Regions from separate parts of the Bradyrhizobium sp. ma5 genome, predicted to be linked through region 1. Evidence: riboswitches for the same ligand, from Rfam matches in the RefSeq annotation. Region 1 holds a riboswitch; the other holds the start of a gene.

Region 1 (4,209 bases):
GACGCGGCTGCGCTCGCCGCCGGAGAGCTCGGTGACGCGGCGATCGGCGAATTCGGTGACGTCGACCGCCTGCATCGCCCGCACCACCGCCTCGATATCCTTCGGCAACAGTCGCGCCGGATCGGTCGCGCCATGCGGATAGCGGCCGAGCGCGACGATATCGCGCGCCGGCAGCGGCCAGTGCACCATGTGCCCCTGTGGCAAATAGGCGAAACGTTTTGCCCGTTCGCGCAGCGGCAGCGACGCCAGCGCGTCGCCGCCGATCCTGATGTCGCCATCGGATGGAATTAGTCCAGCGAGCGCGCGCAGCAGCGTGGTCTTGCCGGCGCCGTTGGGGCCAACCAGCGCGACCAGATGGCCGGCCTCCAGCGACAGCGAAACATCGTGCAGCACCTTGCGGCTGCCGAGCGAGGCATTGAGCGCGGTGGCGGCGAGCAGCGTCATGCCACGCCTCCGCCCAGCGCGCGGCGTTCGCGCATGATCAGATACAGGAAGAACGGCACGCCGATGATCGAGGTCAGCACGCCGACCTTGATGTCCGAGGTCGAGGGGATGATGCGCACCGCGATATCGGCGGCGAGCAGCAGCGCCGAACCGGTGAGCGCGCTCGGCACCAGCAGCCGCGCCGGATCGTGACCGATCAGGGGGCGCATCAGATGCGGTGCGACGAGACCGATGAAGCCGATCGTGCCCGTGACGGCGACAGCACCGCCGACGCCGAGCGCAACGCCCGTGATCACGAGCAACCTTAGCCGCCCGACATCGACGCCGAGGCTCTGCGCCGCCTCCTCGCCGAGCGTCAGCGCGCGGAACGCGCTCGCCTGGCTGAGCAGGATGGCAGCGCCCGCGATGATGAAGGGCAGCGCCAGCGCCACGTGCTGGAAGCTGCGGTCCTCCAGCGAACCGAGCAGCCAGAATGCGATCTCCAGCACCACGAACGGATTGCTGGAGAGGTTCATCACCAGCGCGGTCGCAGCCCCGGCGAAGCTCGAGATCGCAAGCCCGGCGAGGATCAGGATCAGCAGCCCGGCATTGCGGCCGGCGATTGCGAGCAGCGCGAACACCGAGCCGAACGCAGCGATGATCGCCACCACCGGCAGCGCGTAGGAGCGCACATCGGCGAGGCCGAGCGCGATCACCAGCACCGCGCCGAATGCCGCCGATTGCGGCGCGCCGAACAGCGACGGCGAGGCCAGCGGATTGCGCAGCAGGCCCTGGAGCGCCGCGCCCGATAGCCCGAGAATACCGCCGATCGCGAACGCCAGAATGGTGCGCGGCAGCCGGATCTCGCGCACGATCACCTGCGCCACATCGCTGCCGCCGCCGAACAGCGCCTCGATCACCGCAAGCGGCGACAGCCGCACCGGCCCGATGCCGAGCGAGAGCACTGCCAGCAAGACCACGAGCGCGAGCAGCGCCGCGGTGGCGCTCCATCGGCGCCGCGCCGCGACCTCGGCCGCCAAGGTAAAATCCTGCACGCTCATTGGATCCATGCTCTTACAGCGATCGCCGTGGCAGGCAAGCGACACTCGACAAAAACCGTGGCCGCGTGACCGCTGCCCGACGTCCGCCGGGTTGACATTGCTGCCGGGCCGAACCCTAGATGAACATGACGGTTCTTTAGCGAGATGAAAAGGGAATGCGGTGCGGGGAAACTTCCCCAATGCCGCGGCTGCCCCCGCAACTGTATGCGGTGAATCCTTCGTCACAGGCCACTGGGAATCTCGGTCCTGGGAAGGCGACGAAGGGTAACGACCCGCGAGCCAGGAGACCTGCCGTCAGCCGTGGTCACACGCGAAGATGCCGGTCGGGGAGTACAGGCATGAGCTTCACCTGACGCGAGCGCGCATGGTGAGACTGGTTCGCGGTGACGTGCCACTGACGTTACCGAGGTCTCGCTTAGATGTTCTCCAACTCTTCCTCCCGGCGCCGCGCGCTTCTGTTCGCGTCGACGATGATCGTGCCGACAATCGTTCTCTCGACCGCACAGGCGCAGCAGGCACCCTCGCCCGATCAGCTACCGGCCGTCGAAATCACCAAGCCAAGCGACCAGAATTTCACGCGCGCCAAGCCGGCCGCCGACGAAGCGCCGGCGCCGCGCCGCCCGGCGCCGGGCACCGCCCAAGGCAACAATGTGGGCAGCGGAGCAGGATCGAACACGACAGGGACCGGACCGGCCGCCGGAACGGGCGGCGGCGGCCGGCAGTTCGCTGGCATCGTCGGCTCGTCGTCGACCGTGATCACGGCCGACGACATCGCGCATTCGCCAGTGCAGTCGCTGCCCGAGATTCTCGCGCAGGTGCCAGGCGTGCAGCTGCAAACGCTTTACGGCGGGCCGAACGGCGCCAAGACCTCGGTCGACCTGCGCGGCTTCGGCGCATTCGCCTCCGACAACACCTTGTTCCTGCTCAACGGCCGACGCCTCAACGACGTCGACAAGGCCGGCTTCGATCTCACGACGATCCCGCTCGATTCGATCGAACGCATCGAGATCACCCGCGGCAACAGCGGTGCGGTGCTCTATGGCGACAACGCGGTGGGCGGCGTGGTCAACATCATCACCAAGACCGGCGCCGGCGGTCCGCCAGCGACGATACGCGCCGAAGGCGGTTTCGGCTCGTTCAACACCCGCATGGCCGCGGTGTCCGCGGCGCTCAATTCCGGCCCGTGGTCGACCTCGTTCTACGGCAACGGCATCAAGTCCGACGGCTACCGCGTCAACAACGCGCTCGACCAGCGCAACGCCGTCGGCAACGTCAATTACACGACATCGGATCTCACCGCCTTCCTCACCGTCACCGGCAGCGACCAGAAGCTCGGCCTGCCCGGCGGACGGCTGGTCGATCCGTCGATCGGCGTCAACGAACTGCTCACCGATCGCCGCGGCGCGGCGACGCCCTTCGACTATGCCAACCAGCAGACCGCCAGCGTCACCACTGGCTTCACCAAGACGCTGATGAACGGCGTCGACCTGATCGTCGACGGCGGCTGGCGCCAGCGCGAGACGCAAAGCGGCTTCTTCGGCACCGTGCCGACCATCAGCTTCGCCTCGACCTACAATGACGCCGCGCTGCAGACCTGGTCGATCACGCCGCGGCTCAGCGTCAAGAACGTGATGCTGGGCATGCCGTCGACGATCCTCACCGGCATCGACTATTACGATTCGACGTTCCGTGAGGCGCGCGGCGCCTATCAGGGCGTCGATCCCTATCACATCTACAATATCGAGCAGCAAACCGTGGCCGGGTACTGGCAGCACACACTGGGCCTATTGCCGACGACCGACTTCTCCTACGGCGCGCGCGTCCAGAACACCAGCGTCTCGGCACGCGATCGCTACGATCCGAACGCACCGTTTGCGTTCGACACGCAGGCGGCGCCGCTCGACAGCAACGAGACCCAATACGCGCTGCATGTCGGCGCCGAGCATCGCTTCACCGACACCTTCTCGGTGTTCGGCCGTGCCGCGCGCGCATTCCGCACGCCTGACGTCGACGAGCGCGTCGCATCGGGTCCGTCATTCGACCCGCTGACCTTCGCCCCGATCCCGCAGAACTTCCAGCTCAAAACCCAGACGTCGCAGGACGTCGAGGGCGGCTTCCGGGTCAAGACCAACTTGTTTCAGGTCCAGACCAGCATCTATCTGATGGATCTCGAGAACGAGATCCATTTCAACCCGGTGCTGTTCTACAACACCAACCTCGACCCAACCCGCCGCTACGGATCGGAGACGAGCGCCTCGCTGAGGGTCAGCGACAGCGTCACCCTGCGCGGCGGCATGGCGATCACCCGTGCCGTCTTTCGCGAAGGCATCTGGGCCGGCAACGACGTGCCGCTGGTGTCGCGCTACACCGGCAATCTCGGCGTGACCTGGAATATCTGGCAGAACTATCTGGTGTTCGACGCCACGGTGCGGGCCTGGAGCTCGCGTATCATGGACAACGACCAGGCCAATACCCAGAACCGGATTCCGGGCAACGCCACTGCCGATCTCAAGCTCAGCGGGCAATATGACCGCTTCTTCTGGTCGCTCAGCGTGAACAATCTGTTCAACGCGCTCTATTACGACTACGCCATCGCGAGCTCGTTCACGGCCGGCCGCTTCTCGGCCTATCCGCTTCCCGGCCGCACCTACATGGTCAAGGCCGGCGCGACGTTCTAGAGCATGATCGGCGCGGCCGCGCGTGACCCGGCCGCGCCATCTCCTTA
Region 2 (4,209 bases), 2.8 Mb from region 1:
ACGAACACGCCGTGGGCATCGAATCCCTTTTCGCGCAACGCATCGATCAGCGCATCGACCGGCGCGGTGTCGCCGGCCACCAGATAGGAGCGATAGAAGGTCACGAGAGCCCGCGGCCGGCCATCCGATGCCGGCAGCGCCGCGACGGCGCCGCGCCGGGATTCGTAGACGCCGATCTCGGGAAGATCGATCTCGCCGACGACCGGCCCGGCATAAAGGCCGGACGCCAGCGCCAGTTGCGCGATCACGGCCTGCGCCGCAACGGGGCCGCCCTTGTCGCACAGCACCTTGAGGCGGCGCAGCGTCGAGACCGGCAGGGTCGAAAATTCATCCAGCCGCAAATCGTCGCGGCCGTCCGCCGGCAGCACCACCAGGGCGATGCCGCGCTCCTTCGCCAGCCGATGCACCGCGGCCAGTCCGTACGACCAATAGGGTTCGCCGCCGATCAGCCGCACCAGGATGCCGCGCGCATGCGACAGGGTCCGCTCGATATAGGTATCGACCGACAGCGGATGGCGCAGCTCCGCGAGATTGGCGAGCCGCAGCGACGGCAGCGCCGCGCGGCCCCGCCGCCAGCCGGCCGCGAACGCGGCGAGATCGCTGTCGGAAAACGACAAGACCACGAGATCGGCCGGATCCTGGCCGAGGTCCCTTGGTGTCGCGGTCTCCTCAAGGCCGCGGCTCTCGCGGAAGACGACGTGCATCAGATACCTAGTCGCGCCCTGATCGCAGCTTCATCGATATCGCCGTGTTCGCCGATCACGACGAGCTTTGACCGCCGCGCCCGCGCGCCCCATGGCATGTCGAACTGATGCCTCACCCGCTCGCCGACCGATTGCACCAGCAACCGCATCGGCTTGCCTTCGACCGCGATGTAGCCCTTGGCGCGCAGCACGTTCTGCTCGCGTGCCAGCCCCTTGATCGACGCGATCAGCGCATCGACGTCCGCGATTTCCGGAAGCTCGATCACCACCGAGTTGAAATCATTGTGCTCGTGTTCGTCCTCACCGTCATGGTGGGACGGCCGCGACGCGAGGTCATCCTCTGCCGCAGCCTCAAGGCCGAGGATCACGCGGGCATCGATCGCGCCGTCGACGATGGGCAACATCGGCACCTCGCGCGGCATCTCGGCCGCGATCAGCTCTTTGGCCGCTTTGATCCCCTCGGCTCCGGCGAGATCGGCCTTGGTCAGCAGCACGATATCGGCGCAGGCGATCTGGTCCTCGAACACTTCCGACAGCGGCGTCTCGTGATCGAGATTGTCGTCGGCCGCGCGCTGCGCATCCACCGCGGCCGGGTCCGGCGCAAAGCGGCCGGCGGCAACCGCCTCCGCATCGGCCAGCGCGATCACGCCGTCGACCGTGATCCGCGAACGGATCTCCGGCCAGTCGAATGCCTTCAGCAGCGGCTTCGGCAGCGCGAGCCCGGACGTCTCGATCACGATATGATCGGGCCTCACAGGGCGCGCGAGCAACTGCTCCATCGCCGGGATGAAATCGTCGGCGACGGTGCAGCAGATGCAGCCGTTGGCGAGCTCGACGATGTTCTCGGTCGGACAATTGGCATCGGCGCAGGACTTCAGGATCTCGCCGTCGACGCCTTCGCTGCCGAATTCGTTCACCAGCACCGCGAGCTTCTTGCCGTTGGCATTGCGGATCAGATGCTGGATCAGCGTCGTCTTGCCGGACCCGAGAAAGCCGGTCACGACGGTGACCGGAACCTTGGCGAGCGTGGTCATTCTGCGGCCTCCGGCACGACGGCGATGGGTGGAATGCGGGCAAGCGATTGCTTGCGAAAGATTTCGGGACGGCTGCGCCACGGCACGATGCCGTCAGGCGCCGCGGCGTAGGCGGCGGCTCCTGCGATCACATCCTTGGCATTGTCGGCGGACAGGCGGCCATAGACATAGGACCACCGCCCCGGCGCGCTGAGCGCGACCGAGCAGCCCTGGCTGCAAGCCGACAGGCATTCGACGGGAACCAGATTGACGTCATCGGGCACGCCGGCCTCAACGAGCGCGGCATGCAGGCGCGCACCGGGTGCGATCTCACCTTCCGCGAGCGTCTGGCCCGCGCGACAGGTGATACAGACATGAAGTGTAACGCTCATCGCCCTTCCTGGATTGACTGCGGGAAGCGATGAGGCACACGAACCTGACGTGAACAGGTTCGTTCCCCGTCGCGGAACACCCCGTCCGCCGGTCTCAAACACATCGCGTCGGCAGGTCTCCCGGCTTGCGGAGTAGGATTTCTCCCTTGATGCCCACCTTCCCGACTCCATCAGGGAATCAGTGGCTTGGGCATCTCTCCGGTCACGGTCGCGGGGGCGGCTGCGCTTTGGGCAAACCCTGCGGTCTGAGCCCTATCGCATTCCCTCTTCGCCTGTCGTAGGACAGGAACCAACGCGGGGGCACCATTCGGCCTAGCCCCGCACTTGTCAAGCCGAAGGAACGTGATGATTTCTGATGGAAACGACGCTGAGGACGGCGCCGTCGGCACCGACCCCTCGCTGGATGCGCGCCACGCGGCCAAGATGGCGAAAAAGAAGGTCGCCCGCGACAAGATCATGGCGACCAAGAGCGGTGAAAAGGGCCTGGTCATCGTTCATACCGGCGCCGGCAAAGGAAAATCCTCCTCCGCCTTCGGTATGATCGTGCGCTGTGTGGCGCACGGCTTTCCCTGCGCCGTGGTGCAATTCATCAAGGGCGCCTGGGATACCGGCGAGCGCCGCCTGCTCACCGGACATTTCGGCGATCTCTGCCAATTCCACGCCATGGGCGAAGGTTTTACCTGGGAGACACAGGACCGCGCCCGCGACATCGCGGCAGCGCAGGCCGGCTGGGAAAAGGCCAAGCAGCTGATCGCGGATCCGAGCCTGCGCATGGTCGTGCTCGACGAGATCAACATCGCGCTTCGCTACGACTATCTGGCGATCGCCGATGTCGTCGACTTTCTGACGACGTCGAAGCCGCCGATGACGCATGTCGTGCTCACCGGGCGCAACGCCAAGGACGAATTGATCGAGATCGCTGATCTCGTCACCGAGATGACGCTGGTGAAGCACCCCTTCCGCTCCGGCATCAAGGCCCAGCCGGGCGTCGAGTTCTGACAGTTATTGCCATGGCGCGCGCATTGATGATCCAGGGAGCCGGCTCGGACGTGGGCAAGTCGCTCATCGTCGCCGGCCTCGCGCGTGCCGCGCGACGCCGCGGCCTGCGCGTGCTGCCGTTCAAGCCGCAGAACATGTCCAACAATGCCGCCGTGACCGTCGATGGTGGCGAGATCGGACGCGCGCAGGCCTTGCAGGCGCTCGCCGCCGGCGTCGAGCCGCATACCGACATGAACCCGGTGCTGCTGAAGCCGGAAACCGACGTCGGCGCGCAGGTCATCGTGCACGGCAAGCGGATCGCGACCGCCCGCGCACGCGAATATGCCGGCATGAAGCCGTCGCTGATGGGCGCAGTGCTGGAGAGTTTTGGGCGCCTGAAGGCGCGCGCCGACCTCGTGCTGGTCGAAGGCGCCGGCAGCCCCGCCGAGGTCAATCTGCGCAAGTCCGATATCGCCAATATGGGCTTTGCGCGCAGGGCCGACGTGCCCGTGGTCTTGGTCGGCGACATCGACCGCGGCGGCGTGATCGCACAGTTCGTCGGCATCCAGGCGGTGATCGATCCCGATGATGCCGCGATGATCCAGGGTTTTGTCATCAACAAATTCCGCGGCGATCCGACGCTGTTCGACGACGGCTACCGCCTGATCGAAGCCCGCACCGCGTGGCGCGGCTTTGGCGTACTGCCCTGGTTCGCGCGCGCCGGCGAGCTTCCCGCCGAAGACGCGCTCGGGCTCGGCGACGCGCGCAAGCCCGGCCAGTGCAAGATCGCCTTTCTGGCGCTGTCGCGGATTGCGAATTTCGACGATCTCGATCCGCTGAAGCTCGAACCCGGTGTCGATCTCGTGATGGTGCGGCCGGGCGAAGCCATCCCGGGCGACGCGAAGCTCGTCATCCTGCCCGGCTCGAAATCGACCCGCGGCGATCTCGCCTTCCTGCGCGCGCAAGGCTGGGACATCGATCTGCTGGCGCATCATCGCCGCGGCGGCCACATCCTCGGCCTGTGCGGCGGATATCAGATGCTTGGGCACAGCGTCGCCGACCCTGACGGGATCGAGGGGCTCGCCGGCGAAACGCGCGGGCTCGGGCTTCTCGATGTCACCA

What was found. A riboswitch is a leader RNA that binds a small molecule or an ion and turns the genes downstream of it on or off. The one in region 1 is predicted to bind cobalamin.
Region 2: linked by a shared signal. The riboswitch ahead of ACE103_RS15395 (DUF1636 family protein) and the one ahead of ACE103_RS02475 (TonB-dependent receptor) in region 1 are both predicted to bind cobalamin.

Annotation. Positions count from the first base shown of each region.
Region 1 covers NZ_CP170156.1:549,144-553,352, reverse strand. Annotated here, with positions in the region: gene ACE103_RS02485 (ABC transporter ATP-binding protein) at 1-444, opposite strand, end outside; gene ACE103_RS02480 (FecCD family ABC transporter permease) at 441-1,484, opposite strand; cobalamin riboswitch at 1,597-1,795, shown strand; gene ACE103_RS02475 (TonB-dependent receptor) at 1,955-4,162, shown strand.
Region 2 covers NZ_CP170156.1:3,367,628-3,371,836, reverse strand. Annotated here, with positions in the region: gene cobN (cobaltochelatase subunit CobN) at 1-704, opposite strand, end outside; gene cobW (cobalamin biosynthesis protein CobW) at 704-1,738, opposite strand; gene ACE103_RS15395 (DUF1636 family protein) at 1,735-2,109, opposite strand; cobalamin riboswitch at 2,202-2,418, opposite strand; gene cobO (cob(I)yrinic acid a,c-diamide adenosyltransferase) at 2,455-3,108, shown strand; gene ACE103_RS15385 (cobyric acid synthase) at 3,120-4,209, shown strand, end outside.